Regions from separate parts of the Desulfovulcanus sp. genome, predicted to be linked through region 2. Evidence: riboswitches for the same ligand, from Rfam matches in the RefSeq annotation. Region 2 holds a riboswitch; each other region holds the start of a gene.
What was found. Region 2 has a riboswitch for cobalamin ahead of thiC (phosphomethylpyrimidine synthase ThiC). Riboswitches for the same ligand answer to the same signal wherever they lie in the genome.
Positions count from the first base shown of each region.

Region 1: linked by a shared signal. The riboswitch ahead of AC3WVG_RS04415 (sirohydrochlorin cobaltochelatase) and the one ahead of thiC (phosphomethylpyrimidine synthase ThiC) in region 2 are both predicted to bind cobalamin.
Region 3: linked by a shared signal. The riboswitch ahead of AC3WVG_RS09060 (anaerobic ribonucleoside-triphosphate reductase activating protein) and the one ahead of thiC (phosphomethylpyrimidine synthase ThiC) in region 2 are both predicted to bind cobalamin.

Region 1 covers NZ_CEYAEZ010000017.1:33,236-40,180, reverse strand. Annotated here, with positions in the region: gene AC3WVG_RS04425 (mechanosensitive ion channel family protein) at 1-1,025, shown strand, start outside; gene AC3WVG_RS04420 (DMT family transporter) at 1,097-1,951, shown strand; cobalamin riboswitch at 2,081-2,275, shown strand; gene AC3WVG_RS04415 (sirohydrochlorin cobaltochelatase) at 2,515-3,402, shown strand; gene cobI (precorrin-2 C(20)-methyltransferase) at 3,450-4,220, shown strand; gene cbiD (cobalt-precorrin-5B (C(1))-methyltransferase CbiD) at 4,573-5,622, shown strand; gene cbiE (precorrin-6y C5,15-methyltransferase (decarboxylating) subunit CbiE) at 5,641-6,291, shown strand; gene AC3WVG_RS04395 (cobalt-precorrin 5A hydrolase) at 6,272-6,945, shown strand, end outside.
Region 2 covers NZ_CEYAEZ010000009.1:15,895-22,839, reverse strand. Annotated here, with positions in the region: gene thiC (phosphomethylpyrimidine synthase ThiC) at 213-1,529, opposite strand; cobalamin riboswitch at 1,625-1,828, opposite strand; gene AC3WVG_RS02610 (CheR family methyltransferase) at 2,280-3,095, opposite strand; gene AC3WVG_RS02605 (elongator complex protein 3) at 3,182-4,234, opposite strand; gene AC3WVG_RS02600 (HIT family protein) at 4,494-4,904, shown strand; gene AC3WVG_RS02595 (integration host factor subunit alpha) at 5,045-5,335, shown strand; gene AC3WVG_RS02590 (septal ring lytic transglycosylase RlpA family protein) at 5,322-6,050, opposite strand; gene AC3WVG_RS02585 (FAD-dependent oxidoreductase) at 6,507-6,945, shown strand, end outside.
Region 3 covers NZ_CEYAEZ010000057.1:10,555-17,499, reverse strand. Annotated here, with positions in the region: gene AC3WVG_RS09070 (ribonucleoside triphosphate reductase) at 1-1,721, opposite strand, end outside; gene AC3WVG_RS09065 (four helix bundle protein) at 1,772-2,134, opposite strand; gene AC3WVG_RS09060 (anaerobic ribonucleoside-triphosphate reductase activating protein) at 2,168-2,800, opposite strand; cobalamin riboswitch at 2,898-3,220, opposite strand; gene purN (phosphoribosylglycinamide formyltransferase) at 3,336-4,016, opposite strand; gene cobA (uroporphyrinogen-III C-methyltransferase) at 4,114-5,643, opposite strand; gene AC3WVG_RS09045 (valine--tRNA ligase) at 5,659-6,945, opposite strand, start outside.

The sequences.
Region 1 (6,945 bases), on a different contig from region 2:
TGATCTTACTGATCCCGGCCATGGTCTTTTATTATGGTCTAAAGGCCCTTCCCACATTATTTCCCTATGGCCAAAAACTTGTCTATATTTATGTAACCATAATTATCATTCTTGTCGTAAACAAACTTCTCGATTCCTTTGTTGACATCTACAATACCTACCCCATTTCAGCCAAACGCCCCATCAAAGGTTATCTGCAACTAGTCAAAATTTTTGTCTATATTATTGGGGGAATTTTTCTTATCGCCCTTATCCTGGATAAATCTCCATGGGGCCTGATAAGTGGAATTGGTGCTTTGACCGCCGTGCTCATGCTCATTTTTAAGGATACGGTTTTATCCTTTGTGGCCAGCATTCAAATTGCCAGTTACGACCTTTTGCGAAAAGGTGACTGGATTGAGATGCCTGCGTTTGGAGCTGACGGCGATGTCATTGATATTGCCCTGCATACAGTCAAAGTGCAAAATTTTGACAAGACCATTGTGGCAATCCCTACCTTTAAGTTTTTGGATCATTCCTTTAAAAACTGGCGGGGGATGGAAGAGACCGGAGCACGCAGGATTAAAAGATCTATTTTAATTGACCAGTCCAGTATCAAATTTTTGGACGACGAGCTCATGGAGCGTTTATCAAAAATAGATATTATCAAAAGTTATCTAGAGCAAAAAAAGATAGAAATCGAAGAGCACAATAGAAATGTAGGAGCCAGTCCGGAATCAGTGCTCAATGGCCGGCGCCTGACAAACCTGGGTACCTTGCGGGCCTATATCCTGGCTTATCTTAAGTCCCATCCCAAAATCAGACAAGACCTGACCCTGATCGTGCGTCATCTACAGCCTACAGCAGATAAAGGTCTGCCACTGGAGGTTTACTGCTTTGTGAATGATACCGATTGGGCCAATTATGAGGCTATCCAGGCCGATATATTTGACCATATCCTGGCCGCCTTGCCAGAATTTCATTTGCGGGCCTATCAGCGCAACGCCCTGGTAGATCACAGGGTTATAAACCAGGCTCAAACATAATGTGTCCTTCACGTGAATAACTTTATTAAACTTCCTCACCTAGGCCCGAAACCTGCATACTAACCGAACTGATGTGGATTGTTCTCTCTTTGTTTACCGCCCTTTGCGAGGCCATTAAAGATGGCCTCTGTAAAAAAGGGCTACAGGGTAATGATTTTCTGGTCATTGCCTGGGCATGGAAGGCATTTTCCCTGCCGTTTCTCCTTCCTTTAAGTTTCATAACCCCTGTCCCTGATTGTTTAAATCTGCGTTTTTTGGGGATCCTGGCCCTTGGAGGCGGATTAAATATCCTGGCCACAATCTTGTATATCCGGGCCATTCAAGCCTCTGACCTATCCCTGACCCTGCCTCTCCTTAGTTTTACGCCGGTTTTTTTGCTCTTTACTTCTCCGCTCATGGTCGGCGACAAGCCAGAACCTACTGGTTTTTTGGGCGTGTTTCTGATTTTTCTGGGTTCATATATTTTAGGCAGCTCAAAGCCTGGCTTTTGGGGGCCCATCAAGGGACTATTTTCAGAAAAAGGCCCCAGACTTATGCTTTGTGTGGCCCTTATCTGGAGCATCGCCGCCAATGTGGATAAAATGGGTATAAGGGAGACTTCCCCTTTTTTCTGGGCCTTTAGCGTTCAAGCATTTATTGCTTCCGGCCTGACCTTGCTTTTATTCAGGCAACAAAAAAATATTTCCCTTGGTTCCAGAAAAAACATCTTTTTGCTGAGTCTAATCGGACTATTTACTGCAATGGGGCTCATTTCGCAGATGTCGGCTGTAAACATTGGCCTGGTCCCTTATGTAATAGCCATCAAGCGATTAAGCATTGTTTTTGGGGTAATTATCGGTGCAGTGGTTTTTAAGGAAAAGGATTTAAAGCTAAGGCTTTGCGGGGCAATGATTATGCTGGCAGGAGTCTTTTTGATGACGACTTAATTCGATTTAGTTTCGCCTGGATGGACTGAACCGCTTCAACTTCCTGACTTTACCCCCACCCCACTCACCTACTCAACTATTCAACTAATTCCCTTGCCTTCCTCTGCGTCCTGAGCTAAAAAATTATCATTGTTCATTTTATCTTTTGGTGCTTGTAAAGCTTAATAGGGAATCCCGTGAAAATCGGGAGCGGTCCCGCCGCCGTGATTCCCACAAAAGTCAGTCTCCGTGTGTGCCACTGTCCTATTTTGAGTTCTCAAAATGGATGGGAAGGCCGAGGCTGATGGGATGAGCCGGAAGACCTGCCAAAAGATGTCCATTTCTCCTGAGCAACGGGGGCTTTGTTCAGGAGGCCGGGTGTATAGTTACCTGCTGGAAGCGATCAAGCTCAAAATTTAAGCTTCATAGACGAAGAAAAATTGATACCGGGCGCCCAAACTTCATAAAATTTGAATGCCCGGCTGAAAGAAGCTATAAGCTACCTAGCAGGCCTGTCGCATTTATCCCCATATACACCATTTAGATTTAGTTATTAGCCCCAAAAAAATTTTGGGAGGTTTATTATGCGTAATTTTTTGGGATTGCGGGTTTTACCCGTTGTGGTGGGATTGTTTTTCTTACTTACTTTGGCAAGTGATGTCCTGGCTCATGGCCATAGGCAAGAGAAAAAAATAGGTATTTTATTGGTGGCTTTCGGCACGACTTATACGCAAGCTCAAAAGGCCTTTACCAATATTGAGAGAAAAGTGCGTCAAGCCTTTCCGGGCATACCTGTCTACTGGGCTTATACCTCCAAGATTATCCGCCATAAATTGGCTAAGAAGGGGCAAAAACTCCTTTCTCCGGCCCAGGCCTTGGCCAAAATGATGGATGAAGGCTTTACCCATGTGGCTGTGCAATCATTGCACACTATTCCAGGCGCGGAATATGATTATCTGGTGCAAGTGGCGCAAAGCTTTTCAGGTCTGCCCAAGGGCATGCAAAAAATTTTGGTGGGTCATCCGTTATTGGCAACACACGAAGATTTTCAAAAAACGGTTCAGGCCCTGCTCCAAAATATCCCGACACAAAGGAAACAAAAAGAGGCAGTTGTTTTCATGGGTCACGGCACACATCATCTGGCCAATGCCTGTTATCCGGCCCTGCAATATTATCTTTGGCAAAAGGACAAAAATATTTTCGTGGGCACTGTAGAAGGTGCGCCATCCCTTGAAGATACTGTCAAGGAGCTAAAGAGCCGCGGAATAAAAAAGGCGTATCTCCTGCCGTTCATGTCTGTGGCTGGTGACCATGCCCGCAACGATATGGCCGGAGATGAACCAGACTCCTGGAAGTCAGTGCTCACTGCACAAGGAATAGAATGTATACCGGTACTTAAAGGCACGGCTGAATATGATCAGATTGTGGATATCTGGGTCGAACACTTAAAAGCTGTAATGGACCAACTTTAAAGTACGAAAAGGGGTTTAAACCCCGCATCTACAGGACAAATCAGTTTATGCATCGCTATTTTACTTATCCTGAGAAAGGACATTTTTATGCCTTGGGTGTTGGCCCGGGAGCGCCAGACCTTTTGACTATCAGGGCAGTGAACATGATTAAAGGGGCAGATGTAGTCATCTGCCCCTGTTCAGCCCGTTCTAAAACCAGCCTCGCTTTAGAGGCGATCAAGCCATGGCTTGATCGCCAGGAAATAGTCGAGCATGTCTATCCTATGGCTAGGGATGAACAAAAGACCTGGAAATCATGGGAGAAAATGGCCTCGTTGGTTGTTAAGCGATGCAATCAAAAGCAAACAGTAGTGCAGGTTACACTAGGTGATCCGCTGGTCTATAGCACCAGTTGCTATCTTCTGCATCTTTTATCCAAAAGAATGCATCGCTCGATGATCCATGTGGTACCTGGCATCACTGCATTTCAGGCCGTGAGTGCAAAGCTTGGTTATCCTCTGACCATGCAGGAAGATAGACTTTTACTCGTCCCTGGCACAGACATGCAGGAAGTAGAGAAATGCCTTACCAGGTGTGAAACACTGGTGTTATATAAGGTGGGCAAAAAAATTTCCGAGCTTTACGCTCTTCTTAAAAAACATGGTTTGGAACATAGGGCCAAAATGGTCTGTTATGTAGAACAGGAAGATAAAGAGTTTGTCTGTGAAGACCTGGCCCAGGCTTTGAAATCCATGCCCGGCTACCTGGCCACAGTGATTGTGAATATTGGAAGAAGGAAGTGGAATAACCATAAAAGAGCCTGTGGCCGAAGCTTTTAGGCTTAATTCCCATGGGGTTTATTCCAGTCCTGGTTTCTTTCATGCTGGTACAAAGACTTGGACCAATCTAAAGTTTGCTTGCGGACAGAGCATAATGGGATATTTTGGGTAAACAAATATTCTTTTTATTGTCGATAGTTATGATCAATATCGCAAAATATTCAGCCCATGCATCCCGATGCTCTGTTTTTCCGCAAGCTTTATTAAGATTGGGTTACCCAAGCCGTTTGTAATGCATTTCAGAAACCAAGACTCTCAATCAGCGGTTAAAATAGGGTGTGGCCACTGGCTCAATAGAGAAGAGGTAAAAAGGTTAAGAGGAAAAGAGGTCTGGAAGAAGGTGTAGCCGGTAATGAGCAAGTTAAAAACAGGCCTGAGCACTGGCACGTGTGCAGCTGCCGCGGCCAAGGCTGCGGTTTTACTACTTAGCGGCAGCGTAAGCAAAGATGAAGTTCAGGCAGTTGAAATTACCCTGCCCACGGGCAAAAGAATCAATGTCCCTATTAAAGGGTGGAGCAAGCAGGATAATTTGGCCTGCGCCTGGGTAGAAAAGGATGCCGGCGATGACCCGGATGTAACTCATGGTCTGGAGGTTCATGTTCAGGCAAGATTTAGCGAAAGCGAAGGCAATGAAATTGAGTTCGTCCGCGGCAAAGGTTTAGGCGTAGTAACCAGACCAGGACTACCTGTACCAGTGGGTGAGCCAGCCATAAATCCCGTTCCAAGACAGATGATTGTCCAGGCCATCAGGGAAGTAACTGCTTTTGGTGTACAAATAAAGATCTCCATTCCCGGCGGCGAAGAAGTTGCTCACAAAACCTTTAATCCCCGTTTGGGCATTAAAGGCGGCATCTCGATTTTGGGAACCACTGGTGTGGTCAAGCCCTATTCCGTTGCAGCCATTAAAGAAACCATAGGCTTAAATATTAATATGGTTTGGGAAATGGGTTACAGGGAACTGGTCCTGGTACCGGGAAATATCGGGAACAGGGCTGCAACGAATCTTGGATTTAATACGGACCTAATTGTCGAAGTAAGTAATGAATGGGCCTATGCTCTGGACAAACTCAAAAACTATGACTTTAGAAAAGTAACTATCCTCGGCCATGCTGGAAAACTTTTAAAATTTATTAACGGTCACTTTCAGACCCATAGCCAAAATTCCCCTTCAGCAGTGCCCATATTTCTAGCCGCAATAAAGCAGGTACTGGGCATCAAACTTACGGATGTAACTACTGTGGAAGGAGGATTTTCCTGTCTGGGTGCCAAAGAGCGACAGGTTATTGGCAACCACCTTGCCAGGCAGGTATTCGAAAAAGTACAGCAAAGGCTAAATACCGTTCCTCTCTTACAAGTTGTTTTAATCAACCTAAAAGGTGAAATTGTAGGCAGGAACCTTTGATATCGTCCAAGTCGCATCATGATCAACAAGCTCAATAAACCCAAAATCACTATTATTGGCTGCGGACCGGGGGGCAAAGAATTTTTAACTTTGGCCGCGCTAAAAGAAGTGGAGAAAGCAGATATTCTGGTTGGTGCTCCCAGACTACTTGAACTTTTTCCAGAGTTTAAAGGCCGGGTATTTTCCTTAGGTGCGAACATAGACCAGGCCATTGAGTTCATAGAGACCAGTTTTAAAAACCAAAAGATAGCCGTGCTCGTCAGTGGCGACCCCGGCTGTTTTAGTTTCAGCCAGAAGGTTGTGCACAAATTTGGCCGTGAAAATTGCCATCTGGTTCCGGGAATTAGCTCGGTGCAACTTGCCCTCTCCCGGCTTAAGCTCGAGTGGACAAAAGCGAAGATCGTCAGTGTACACGGACGCGAACCTGAATTTAAGGCCAGCGAACTTTTATCTTATCCGGTAGTTGTTATTTTATTGGGTAAAGATTTAACCTGGTTTAAACCATTATGGCCAAAGCTTAATAAAAATTTTGAGGTGTATTTGGTGCAAAATTTAAGTCTTGAAAACGAGAGGCTGGACAAGCTCAGCCAAGAGACTGATTTAAATCAATCCATATACGGCCAAGCCATGTTAATTCTGGAGGCTAAAAGTGAATCTGGCCTTGGTTAGTCTGTCTCTTCCCGGGGCCTACCTGGCAAAAAAATTGGCTGCTGAAATGAATGGAGAAATTTTTGTCCATCAAAAATGGGCACGGGAGACTCAGACCATTAGCTGTAGCTATTTTGAACGCATTTTTGACCTTTCTAGCGATCTTTTCCAAAATTTCAAAAGAATCGTCTATTTTGCCCCCTGTGGGGTAGTGGTGCGGGCCATTGCGCCTTTTCTGAAAAATAAACTGGACGACCCAGCCGTGGTAGTTGTGGATGCAGGTGCCAGATATGCCATAAGCCTGCTTAGCGGTCATGAAGGCGGCGCAAATGCCCTGGCCTGCCAGGTGGCCAACATATTAGGCGCCGAGCCGATAATTACCACTACGACCGAGGCCGTTAAGGATATTATAGCCGGCATCGGGTGCAGAAAAGGGGTGCAGGCCGAGGAGATTATTACCTGCTTGCACATGGCCTTAAATAAAGTAGGCAAAAAACTGGATGCGGTGCGTATGCTATCGTCGGTTGATTTGAAAAAGAACGAGACCGGCCTTATTTTGGCGGCCCAAAAATTAAATTTGCCGCTCAGATTTATCCCGGCCGAGGAGATCAAAAAAACCACCTTCAAATTTAACACGTCTGAGTTTGTCCAGCAAAAAATAGGACTGCCTGGTGT
Region 2 (6,945 bases):
TTTTATTTTTTTTAAAGCTTACAATCAACATATTCAACTATATTTATATTCTAGTGGTTTTCAAGTCTATTATCACCGCTTGCCCGAATTTTACTCTCCTTTGAAGTCCCATAGAGTCTGTGGCCAAACCCCATTTTGACTACCTGATTAAAAATAAAAAAATTATGAAAAGTTGTCCTCTGGGTAAGGTTCGGCCACAGACTCCATAGGCATCATGCCTTTGGACTTTTCTCAAGCACCTCTTTAAAAATTTTCGCTGAGGCCTTGTTGGCACAGAACTCTCCGCACATGGTACAAACTTTGGAATCACAGGAAGGAGAACGATCATCTCTAATCTTCTTCGCATCCTCTGGAAAGAGGGCATTTCTGAACTGTCCTTCCCAGTCAGAGTCTCGCCGCGCTTTGCTCATGGCAATATCTCGCTGACGTGTCTTTTCGGGATGTTTTCCCAAATCACCTATGTGGGCAGCCACACGTGCCACCTTAACCCCCTCAATTACATCCTGTTCATTGGGGAGAGCCAAATGTTCGGCAGGCGTAATATAACAGATCAAATCTGCACCGAATCGAGCAGACTGCGCTGCACCAATGGCTGCTACCACGTGATCGTAACCAGCACCGACATCGGTTGGTAGAGGTCCAAGCATGTAGTAAGGGGCATAATTACTCATGCGTTTCTGCAAAATGATATTGGCTTCTATCTCGTCCATGGGCACATGGCCGGGGCCCTCCACCATCATCTGACATCCCATACGTAACCCTTCTTCAGCCAGTTCGCAATTGATCAAGAGTTCCTGAATCATGGCCCGGTCAAATGAATCGCCAATAGAACCGGCACGAAGTCCATTACCCAGAGAGAGTACCACGTCATATTTCTTAAGAATTCCCACCACGCGATCAAACTTTTCATAGAGGGGATTTTCTTTCTTGTTTGCTTTCATCCACGCCACCATGGAGGCGCCGCCCTTGCTCACCAATCCGCCATAGCGGTATCCTTGTTTTTCCAGTCGTTCAAGCGTATAAAGATTGATGCCACAGTGGATTGCCATGAAACTTATGCCGTCCTCGCATTGGCGTTCGATAAGGTCGAAAAGCATCTCCTCGTCCAACCGGTTCGGATCACCGTATTTAGCGGTCGCTTCACAAAATGCCTGATAAAGAGGGACATTTCCGACAGGAATGTCCACGGCTGCAAGTATTTCTCTACGGATTTTATCCAAATCGCCGCCTACTGAGAGTTCCATCAAGGTATCCGCCCCGGCTTCTTGAGCCGCAATGGCTTTGCGCACTTCTGCGTCGATATCTACGATGTCCGTAGAGGTACCAATGGAGGCATTGATTTTGGTTGAGAGCCCCCTGCCAATTCCAACAACCTTAGACTTTCGGTTCTTGTTCAGCGGCACCACGATCTGGCCTTTGGCTATACGTTCACGGACCGAATCAACGGACAGGCCTTCTGTTGCTGCAATAGTTTCCATAACCTGTGTGACTGTTCCCTCTTTTGCATATTCTACCTGAGTACGTTCCATAGCTATATTATCCCTCCTTACTTAAGAGCATGTAATAAAACGAAAAAATCCCCAAGCCGATATTGATCAGCTTGGGGATTTACCATCTCCACCAAGTTTCTTAGAACCATTCGGCAGGTCTTCTGACTCGTGGATCAACCTACTCCCCGCGCCTTCCCGCGCCATTTCGTAATCACTTTTATATGGCACAGTGGCTAATTGCGGGTTTTGTCCCCACTCACAGCGGCGGGTCCGTGCCGGAATTTCACCGGCTTCCCTATTAAGCCCTTTCCATGGGCACCGAATGTCTTTATTTATAAATACTTTGCGCTACTACAAGTTGTCAAGGCGATTTTGGCCTATACAAGTTTACTTTATTATTCTATTTTTCGTGAACGATAAAATTCTATTAAGACCGCATTTGCCTTATAGAGTCTGTGGCCAAAGCCCATTTTGACTACTAGATTAGAAACCCTGGTTTCTTGAATGCATTGCAAAGGGCTGGGTAAGCCTTCTTGGCGAAGCTTGCGGATAAGCAGAGCATCGGGGTGACAAAGCTAAATATCTGGTACTGCATGCCATAACTATCGACAATAAAAAGAAAATTCGTTTATCCCAAATACCACATTATGCTCTGCCCGCAAGCAAGCTATAGATGGGTCCAGGCATTTGCTCCAGCATGAAAGAAACCAAGACTAGAATAAACCATGGAAATTAAGTTGATAAAAAGGTTCGGCTACAAGCTATATAAAATATTACAAATATGGTTTATCAACATTTCATATAAATGCCGAACCTCCTGGACCACAGCATAAACCCATGGGCCCCCTCTGGCAGGGATTCATGGCTTCCAAGCACCAGGCATCCCCCGGGATATATGCTGTCCCATATTCGCTCCCATGTCTCAAGCTGTAACCCGGTATCAAAATAGGTGAACACTAAATTGCGACACAGGACCAGGTGAAATGGACCTCCCGGGACCCTCGTTCTCACATCATGGCATAAAAATTTTACGTTGGCCTTGTATTCCGGACGTAGACAATAGATCCCTTTTTTTTGAACAAAGGCGATGTTCCGCCATGGATCAGGAAGTTCCTTCAGGCTGCTGGCCTGATAACAAGCCTGAGCAGCACGTTCAATCAACACTGCATCCAGGTCCGTAGCCAGGATCCGGACGGTAAGTCCGGGGAAAAGCGGCCTGAGGCTTAACTCCCACATCAATGCCAGGGTATACGGCTCCTCACCTGAAGCACAACCGGCACTCCACATCCGTAAAGTATCCTCGCCGCGAGCAAGCGTTTCCCGGGCAAGCTCAGGCAAGACCTCCTGTTCCAAAAATGCAAAGGTCATCTTGTCGCGGTAGAAGCGAGTGATCGTAACGCGGCATAACCCCTCCAGTATTGTCCACTCCTCTGGGTGACTTTCCAGATAGGCCCGGTAAGCAATAACCCCTTCCAATTGCAATTCCTCTATACGCCGCCGGATACGTTTGCAGACTTGCTTACGCACTTTACGGAAACCTGCCCAACGCATGCGCAATCGAGGTAACGCCCACTGCAGGAAATGCACCCATTCGCTTTCTTTCATTCCAGTTCCTCAGTTCTCCTCGCATGCCAACCACTCGACCTTTTAAAACACCAGCACATGCCGAATGCTAAAATCCTTTAGTGAAGTTATCCCCTTTTTACACCAAAAATTTGAAAATAATCCTTTTCCCAAGGTTCAACTTGACTTTTTTGAATCCCAAGTTTGGCCCAAACCTTTTTATTTATACCTTTATAACCCCAAAATTCACTTAAATACTTTTTAGGAACATATATCCGTTTTAATCTGGACCCAATCTTGGCCAACTCATACAATAATAGATGTCTGAGACCGATGCTTCTGCACATATTTCCCAAGGCCGGATGCCAAGGGCCAGCCAAAATATTTTTCATCAGACTTTTTTCCGGAGTCAAACCAAGACGAATAACCTGCACTTTAGCCCGCCAAAAAAACGGGAGACTTAAAGCTATTGCAGACACAGTCTCTGGTAAGCTCCACGGTCGATACTGACCTTTGGCCCACCACCTGGCCAAAAGAGTGGATTTGAGAACCAGACATGGATAGATGCGCACAACTTCCGGTTGCATCTCTATAGAAAAACGCACATCTTCAAACCAGCTCTTCAGTGTATGTCCAGGCAGCCCCGGCAAAAGTTGAATGCCCAGACTCAGGCCCGCTCTCGAAATCATTTCGCAAGCCGCAACTATATCTGCCCGACAGTAGCCCCGACCGCTTAATTCCAATACCTGATTATCAAAGCTTTGCACACCCAACTCAACCAAATCAACTCCATAGTCACCTAGCAAGCTTAAAATATCTTGGCTAATCATATCCGGCCTGGTTGAACAGCGAATATGGCTAATTATCCCTTTGTCTTTTAACTTTTTTGTCAATGATAAAAAATAAATCATTTTCTCTTTGGACAGGCCAGTAAATGTCCCGCCAAAAAACCCAAGGCCAATGGCTTCCTTTTTTTGGGCAAATCGGTCATTGAGCTCGTTCTCGATTTTTTCTCCAATGCTCTTGAAATCAAGACGATCCAACTCGCCGGTTTGCAGATTCTGGGCGCAATAAACACACCTGGTTTTACTGCACCCGGCAAAGGGAAGAAAAACTGGCCAAACAGCCATTTTCTTTTTTTGGGGTTCAGGATGATAAAATTTCAAACTAATAATTTTCATAAATGGAAATAGACAAAAAAAATAACGTGTTAGACTTGCAAAAAAAATACAGCTGAGGTAAAAGTCTTTTAAAGTCGTTATTAAGACAAAAAAATTCCATTTTTTATGCGCAAAAAGTCATATGTTGCCAATACTACATGTGTTAAGTTTTATAAATATTAAACGTTTTATTCTGAATTTTATACGCAAACTTAAAGTTTAAACTGTACAATAAACACATAACATTACAAAATTTAAAATATAACTCGGAGCAAAGAATATGGAAAACTGCATTTTTTGCCAGATTGTCCAAGGAAAAATTCCCTGTCAAAAAATCTATGAAAGCGAACATGTCCTGGCCTTTTTAGATATTGCCCCGGTCAACAAAGGGCATGCCCTGATAATCCCCAAAGGTCACTATCCTACTATTTTTGAACTACCTTTAGATTTAGGACAAGAACTCATTTTGGCCATGCAAAAAGTCGGAAAAGGGTTACTTACAGCATTGAATGCCTCTGGTCTAAATATAGGCATGAACAACTATGAAGCTGCTGGTCAATTGGTTCACCATGCTCACTGGCACCTCATTCCCCGATATAAAGATGATGGGCTAAAACTCTGGGCACAACATAAATACTCAGACGCCCAGGAGATGGAGCAGTACGCCCAAAAAATCAAAGCAAAAATTTAATTTTATTAAAATGAAAGCTGTGTAATATGTCAAAAAGGCAATGTTTAAAATGGCCTATAATAGTCGTTCAAAAATGCTCTAGTGCCCGGGTAAACCTTTAACCCTAAATTGCAACTTTAAACTTCCCCCGGAGGTAATATATGGGCAAAACATTAACCAAAGCTGACATCGTGGACAAAATTTATGAACACAGTGAACGAAACAGGGCCGAAGTCAAGGCCCAGGTGGAACATCTTTTGGACCTAATGAAAAAAGCCATTAAAAAAGACCATGCTCTACTTATCAGCGGATTTGGAAAATTTGAGGCCTATGACAAAAAACCTCGTAAAGGCAGAAATCCACAAACAAATGAAAGTATTACTTTGCCTGGACGCAAGGTAGTTGTATTTAGGCTTTCCAGAAAATTCAGGCAAGAACTTAATCCGCAATAATAAAGGCATTGGGGAACTTAAGCTCTAACCTGGTCTTGATCTTTTGGGCCTTGGCCAGGGTTTTGAAAATGCCAGCCTGGACACGCCAAAAGGTCCGGCCGCGGTGCTCAAATTTTTGTATCCTGGTGTGTACAAAACCTTTTTGACGCATTTTTCTCTGCAAGGCGATAGCATTTTCATAGATAGCAAAAGACCCAACCTGCACATAAAAAATGCCAGGGATTTCCGGCGACCAAGAGCCAAGTGACTCAACACGAACCCTTGCCGTTCCCGGGCCAACCACACCTAACCTCTTGGCCGCTGCATAAGATAGGTCAATTATCCTGTTTTTTACAAATGGACCGCGGTCATTTATACGCACAATCAAACTACGACCATTTTCCAGGTTGGTTACCTTGACCTTTGTATGCATGGGCAAAATTTTGTGTGCCGCTGTCAGCTCGTACATATTATATATCTCGCCGCTAGCAGTCCTCCGCCCATGAAACTTCGGTCCGTACCATGAGGCCACCCCTTCCTGAACAAACCCGTGCGCTAATTTTAAAGGTCTATACGTCTTACCATAAACAGTGTATGGCCTCTGGGTTCCTTTTTGGGAAGGAGGAGCATATATCTTACTGTTCCGCGAAGGGTAGTATACACTTTTTTGAGCACATCCATACACGCCCATAACCAGGACAATTAAACCAAACAAACATCCTGCCCATCCGCTCATCTTCCTTTTTTCTCCATTCATTTATAATTTAAATGCATAATAACCTTTAATCAATTAAAAACAAATAGCTGTCAGCAATCAAGGCAAAACTAAGGGAAAAAGTTAATGAGTTATCAAACCTTCTTGTTTGCAACTTACTTACCCCCTAAACGACATGAACTCAAGCCATCTTGTAAAAAATGAACATTGAAGACAAGCCAGCAGGAGAACAAAAACGGTCCCTTGCGTGTTACTATTTGCGAAAAAATAATATCACTTTTTCACAATTTCCATGCTCAGCTACTAGCATTTTTTTTAAACCTGAGCTATTGAATGTCTAAATAAAACTGAACAGCTTGTATTTGTTAATTAAATACATTATGTTTTTGGGTGGTATCTAAAAACGATACCTGAATTCTATTTAAACGGGCCGTTGTTCTTGCGACAAACAACTATAAAATGGCAAAGGGGGTTAATATGTCACAAGAAAAAGTAGGCGCAGTCATGGTTGTCGGCGGAGGTATTGCCGGCATTCAATCCGCTTTGGACTTGGCTGACGCCGGCTATTATGTCTATTTGGTGGAAAAGACAGCCGGTATTGGCGGTGTAATGTCCCAGTTGGACAAAACTTTTCCCACCAATGACTGTGCGATGTGAATTATCTCACCCAAGTTGGTTGAGTGCGGTCGGCACTTAAACATCGAGCTTCTAACTTTAAGCGAAGTACAAAAAATTGAGGGCAGCGAAGGCAATTTTACCGTTACTGTCAAACAAAAGCCACGCTATGTGGAGATGGATAAATGTATTGCCTGCGGCCTGTGTGCAGAAAAATGTCCCAAAAAAGTTCCTGACGAGTACAACGAGGGTTTGAGCGTCCGTAAGGCTGCCTACATCAAGTACGGCCAAACCGTTCCCC
Region 3 (6,945 bases), on a different contig from region 2:
TCCAGAGCAAAAAATACGTCCCTGGTGATATCCACAGGCAAAGTTGTGGAGTTGGTGTAGTAGGGCACGCCATTTCCAGAAGTATAGATGGTATTGTAAAGGGCCTTATCAATCTTGGCCAACCGATAACTTGTTCCTTCCGCAGGGGTTGCTTCAAGATTATATAGATTTCCGGTTTCTTCCTGGAATTTTACAGTCAAGTTACGCAAATGTTCAAGAACCCTCTCCATCAGCCTCATGCCAGCCTCGGTTTCAATACCCTTGCCCAACAGATTCATGCAGGCTTCGTGTCCGCCTACCAAGCCAATAGTACTAAAATGACCTTTAAGACCATTTTTTAAGTACCTTCTAGAAAAGGGGAAAAGACCTTTTTCCATGTTATCGCAAATGAGCTTGCGTTTAAATTCCAGAGAGTCCTTTGCCAGTTCTGCATATTCAGCGATTAAATCTAAAAAGTCCTCTTCACCCTGAGCCAAAAAAGCCAGCTTAGGCAGGTTCAAGGTGACTACGCCAATAGACCCGGTCAAATCTCCAGCCCCAAACAGACCTCCGGTTCTTTTCCTCAGCTCCCTTAAATCCATCTGCAAACGGCAGCACATGGAACGCACATCTTCGGGATTTAAGTCTGAATTGATAAAATTCTGGAAATAAGGCACGCCATATTTTGCTGTAAGCTTGAGCAGCAGTTCTCCAACCTCACTTTCCCAGGGGAAATCAGGCGTCACATTATATGTGGGTATGGGAAAGGAAAAGATGCGCCCATGGTAGTCACCTTCCAGCATGACCTCTAAAAAGGCCCTGTTAATCATTTCCATTTCCGGGACAAAATCCCCATAGGTCTCATTTTTCAGTTTCCCGCCAATAATCACTGCTTCTTTGGCAATATGTTTAGGTGGAACCAGATCGAAAGTTAAATTGGTGAACGGGCTTTGTCCCCCCCATCTGGAAGTGGTGTTCAGGTTAAAGACAAATTTTTGCATGGCCTGCTTAACCTGATGGTAATCAAGGCCATCATAACGGACAAAAGGGGCGAGATAAGTGTCCACATTGTTAAAAGCCTGTGCCCCTGCCCATTCATTTTGTAGGGTGCCCAAAAAGTTGACCATCTGACCCAAAGCAGAATCAAAATGTTTGGCCGGGCCGGAAGAACATCGTCCTTCCAGATTAAACCCTTCCAAGAGAAGGTCACGCAAACTCCATCCAGCACAGTAACCAGCCAGGCCAAAAGACAGGTCATGGATATGAAAATAACCATGTTCATGGGCCAAACGAATCTCTTCCGGGTATTTTTCCAAGGCGTATCTGGCCTGCACAGATCCGGATAAATGCAGCATCAGCCCCTGAAAAGAGTGGGCCATGTTGGCATTTTCATTAACCCGCCAATCAGACTTGTTCATGTAGCTGTCAATGGTATCTTTGATATCTAAAAAGGCCTCTTTCTGACTACGAATCTCCCGTCTCTTTTCCCGGTATAAAATATATTTTTTAGCAGCCTGATACAGCCTGGACTCCATAAGGACCAATTCCACCATATCCTGGACCTGCTCTTGCTCAGGTATGTCCAAATCTGCAAGCTTGTTTTCCACTTTCATGGCCAGTCTTTTGGCCAAAAGAGGATCTTTAATCCCGCTGGCCTTTAAGGCCTTGAAAATAGCCTGGGCGATCCTATCTACAGACCAGGTTTCAAGCCGGCCGTCTCTCTTTTTGATTTGTTTGGGCATAAATATATCTCCTTTCAGGTAATGTTGAATGTTTAATGCTGAATGTTGAATTATTTTTTGTTCTGTTGTCCAGTCTTTATTATGCTTGTTAAAATTTTCACAATGCTCTCAATTTCATTAAACATAAGCTTTACTTTTGGCTTATCAGGATCAATATAGCCACTATCTTTTAATAAGTTTAGCCAATAATGCGTCTCTCTTGCCTCTTTAGCTGAAATAGACATCTTCGCTAAAAAATCTTTTTTACTAAATCCTACCTGAGCTTCATTAACATTTGCACCAATTGATGTCCCGCATTTTAACAATTGTTTAGACATCACATATTCTTTTTTATCATCTACCAGAAAATTATATAATTCAATAACCATTAAAGCAAATTTATACGTCTTTTGAACTATTATATTACTTTTCATCAATCACTTCTTGAATTAAACATCCAACATTAATCATTCAACATTAACGAACGTCTGCTCTATCAATTCAAATCCTTTGGGCAGATAGGTTTTAACTTCATGCATATCATCTTCTGTTAAACTAGGTACCCTGGTACATCGAAAGATAAATCTGTTTGGCCATTTTTTAGCCATGTCAAAGATGGCTTCCAGACATTTTTGTGCTTTTTGTGAGCTAATCTTATTTCCAGTCAGTTGAGGATATTTTCCCCAGGGGCCTTTGACATCCACGGCTACCATCTGGACCAGATCCTTTTCCAAGACCAGCTTGAGCAGATCCGGCCGCAGACCATTGGTGTCAAGCTTAACCGGAAGATTAAATACCTTTAAGGTGGTCAGGACCTGTTCAAGCCCCGGCAAGACAGTTGGCTCTCCCCCGCTAACCACTAAAGCATCCAACCAGGTTTTGTCATGATCAATTCTTTCCAGAACCATTCCCCGGTCCAATTGGGGTAAACTTTCCGGCTCCCAGGCAAGCTTGGCATTATGACATGTGGGGCAACGCAGATTGCATCCACCAAAAAACAATACCGCGGTCACCTTGCCCGGCCAGTCACATAAACTTAACGGTTCATATCCGCGCAATGCCACCCAAGGCGATACAGAGGAGTTATTCTTATCTGACATTCCGAATATAAAGTTAGGGTACCTTGGTTTAAAATTCAGAATCTTAAGTGTATTTGAGGATAAAATACGTATTTCCCCTGCATCCTCGTGCAGAGAAAATCATGACAAGCTCCAGGCAGGTCTTCTGGCTCTTCCCGGTTTTCTGCCGACCTTCCCATCCTTTTTTAAAAAAGGAAGTTCAGAAGTTGAGAAGATCAGAAGATACGTTTTTATAAACGAAAGTCCCATCTCCTTTTCCGTATACTTCAATCTTCCTAACTTCCCAACCTCGTATCTGCCTAACTTCTCCTAAGCAGAAATGCAGGACAGTGGTCATGACCTGGAGAAAACTTCACGGGAATTACAGCGGCGGGACCGCCCCGGACTCTCACCGGAGTTCCCTATTAAGGCCGCGCGGCCACCTGGAGTAAATCATGGCGGCAGAAATTATAATCCCACCAGAGGCAGGATACAAGAAAAAATAAAAAAATAAATAATTCGACCAATTAGAGGGGTAAACTTTTAGGTTAAACCCAAAATCCCTGGTTTGGCAGGACTAAAAACCCGGCTCCAGTCCTGGATTGACAAAGGCTGGTGCTGTTTCATCCGCTTGCACAAAAACCGGAGGGCAATCCCTCACTTCCACTTTTCTGCCCACAATCTTAAGCCTTCCCTGGGCCAGCCACTCAATAGCCTGAGGGTAAATCCGATGCTCCCAATTCAAGATACGTTGCCCGAGGCTCTGGCCATCATCGCTGACATAGGCTGGCACAACCGCCTGGATAATAATCGGACCATTATCCATTTTCTCGTCAACAAAATGCACTGTACACCCGGAAAAACGCACCCCATAATCAGCTGCCTGGGCCTGGACACGCACGCCTGGAAAACTGGGCAGAATGGCAGGATGTATATTTAAAATTTTATTGGGAAAGGCCTGAATGAACGCGGGAGTCAATATCCGCATAAATCCGGCTAGAATAACCGCTTCCGCACCTGCATCCTTGATAACCCGGACCATGGCCTGATCAAAGTCCTCGCGAGAAGAAAAATTTTGATGCTCGATAACTTCCGTGCGCAAATTATGCTTTTTGGCTCTAGTTAGTCCGTAGGCATCGGGTTTATTGCTGATAACCACCTTGATTTCGGCATGAAGCACTTTCTGTTCTATTTTATCAATTATGGATTGCAGATTCGACCCGCTTCCTGAGATTAAAACAGCTATGGGTAAGGCCATTGATCCTCCTTCTTTGTTTGAGTGGTTAAGTTAATTTATTCTCTTAATAATACAAAACAACTAAACCACTCAACTACTTACCTACTCAACTATTCAACTAGTCAACTATAGCTTTCACCAGACCATCAATAGTAAATTCTTCTGGCTGAATATGGGCCTCAAAGCCATACTTCTCTAAAGTTCTGGCCGTAATCGGACCTATGCAGGCCAATTTTATACCGCTCCCGCCTTCTGCTGCAGATACATAAGGTTTAAGTTTTTCAGCATCGAGGAGACTAAAGAAATTCTCAACAGTAGAGGAGCTGGTAAAGGTAATATATTGAATTTTTCCTTCATTAACCTGCTCTAAGAGGACATCAGCGTTAGCGTCGCTTTCCTGGCTCAGTACTGTTTCGTAAACAGGCAAAATATCTACCTCTGCCCCGGCACGCCTCAGGCTTTCCGGTAGGACCTCCCGTGCCTTCTTGGCCCTGGGAATGAGCACTCTTTTGCCCTTGATCCCCATTTTTAAAAGCCCTTCCACCACGGATTCCGCCACGTATTTATCAGGAATAAAGTCAGCAAAAATCCCCCTTTCTCTCAAAGCAGAAGCCGTGGCCGGCCCAATGGCTGCCACCTGCGTCAGCCCGAGAGCGCGGGCATCGTAGCCCATGCTTCTCAGCTGTTTCCAGAAGAATTTGACCCCGTTGACAGAGGTAAAAACAATCCATTGGTAAAAATCAAGATTTGTGATGGCATCTCTTAAATGAGAGTAATCATCCAGAGGCTTGATCTTGATGGTTGGGAACTCATAGCAGCATGCGCCAAGTGCTTCCAGCTTACTTACCAAGACGCTGGATTGCTCCCTGGCTCGGGTCACAACCACGCCTTTACCCAAAAGTGGCAGCTTTTCGAACCAGTCCAGCTTATCTTTTAGTTTAACCACTTCTCCGACTACCAAAAGCGATGGAGGCCTAAACCCCTTGGCTCTGGCCTGGTCAGCTATTTCAGCAATAGTGGACACCAATGTTCTTTGACGACAGGTTGTTCCCCAATGGATGAGGCTTGCCGGCATATCCGGACGCATGCCAGCCTGGATAAGGTTGGTACTGATATATTCCAAGTTTTTCACGCCCATAAAAAAGACCAGGGTACTTGTTCCAGAGGCCAGAGCCTGCCAATTATGAGCACTCTCTGGCTTGTCCGGGTCCTCGTGCCCAGTGATAAACGATACCGAAGAAGCATACCTTCTATGGGTCAAGGGAATACCAGCATAGGCTGGCGCGGCCACAGCCGAAGTCACCCCCGGAACCACTTCAAAATCAAGGCCCGCTTCGATAAGCTCCTCTGCCTCTTCCCCGCCCCGACCAAAAACATAGGGATCGCCGCCTTTGAGCCTGGCCACAACCTTCCCCTTTTTGGCCCTGTCCACCAACAAATCATTAATCTTGTCCTGGGGCAGGGTGTGATCTCCGCCTTTCTTGCCTACATAGATAATTTCTGCATCCTTGCGGCAATATTTTAAAAACTCCTTATTAGCCAGATAGTCGTAAACAACAACGTCAGCCTTTTCCAAGATATTTTTGGCCTTTATGGTCAAAAGCCCAGGATCGCCAGGCCCTGCTCCCAATAAATAGACTTTAGACATCGCTTAATATGCCTCCTATTTCAGTCCAGCAAGCCGGTCTCTTAATTTTTCTAGCTTTACTTTTTTTTCCTCAAATTCATTCAGTTTACGCTTTTCTTTGTCCACCACATGAGCTGGGGCCTTGTTCACAAATCCCTCGTTGGACAGTTTGCGGCTGACAAATTCCAGCTCCTTGTTGATTTTCTTTAGTTCCTTATCAAGCCTTGCAAGTTCACTTTCTATATCCACCAGGTCTTTGACCGGCACATAGAGCTCATGCCCCTTAACCACATTAGAAGCTGCACCAGGCGGCGGAGTCAAATCAGGTTCGGCCTGCATCGATTCCAAGCGGGCCAAATGCATAATTAAACTTTTTTGGCCAAGCAAAAAGTCTCTGTCCTCTCCTTCGACGCGTACATAAAGTTTAAGTTTCTGCGAAGGTCCAATACCAAGCTCCGAACGAATGTTTCGCACACTAACTACAACTTGTTGTAAAAACTCCATCCTCTCTACCACATCTGGCTGCAAACATTCCGGCCGACTCTCTGGAAATGGCTCCCGGGCCAAATTTGGATTTTCCTGTCCAGGGATATAGCTCCATACTTCCTGAGTAACAAAAGGAATAATGGGATGTAAAAGAACCAAAATTTCACTTAAAACCTGTTTCAAACAGCCCCTGGCCAGGGATTTGACTTCTTCGTCCTGACCATAGAGCTCTGGCTTGATCATCTCCAGGTACCAGTCACAAAACTCATGCCAGACAAATTGATATAGTACCCCGGCTGCATCGTTAAACCGGTAAGCTTCTAAAGCCTTGCGCACCTCCTCTTTCACTTCTTCAAGGCGATGCAAGATCCATTGGTGAGTCAAGCCACCGCTTTCACTAATTTTGGCAGGCTCAAACTCAATTTTTTCTTCCTCTGTTAAGTGCATCAGCGCAAATCTGGCTGCGTTCCAGATCTTATTGATAAAATGGCGGTAGCCCTCAATGCGCTCTTCGCTCATCTTGATGTCCCGGCCCATGGCAGCAAAGGCAGTCAGTGTAAATCTGAAGGCATCAGTGCCAAATTTATCCATCATGAGCAGCGGATCAATAACATTGCCCTTGGATTTACTCATTTTCTGGCCCTGGGCGTCGCGAACCAGAGCATGAATATAGACATGCCGAAACGGGACATCCTTCATAAAATGCAGGCCCATCATCATCATTCGAGCCACCCAGAAAAATAAGATATCAAATCCTGTGACCAGGACGGAGGTGGGATAAAACTTTTTAAGCTCCTCGGTCTGATCTGGCCAACCCAGGGTGGAAAATGGCCACAA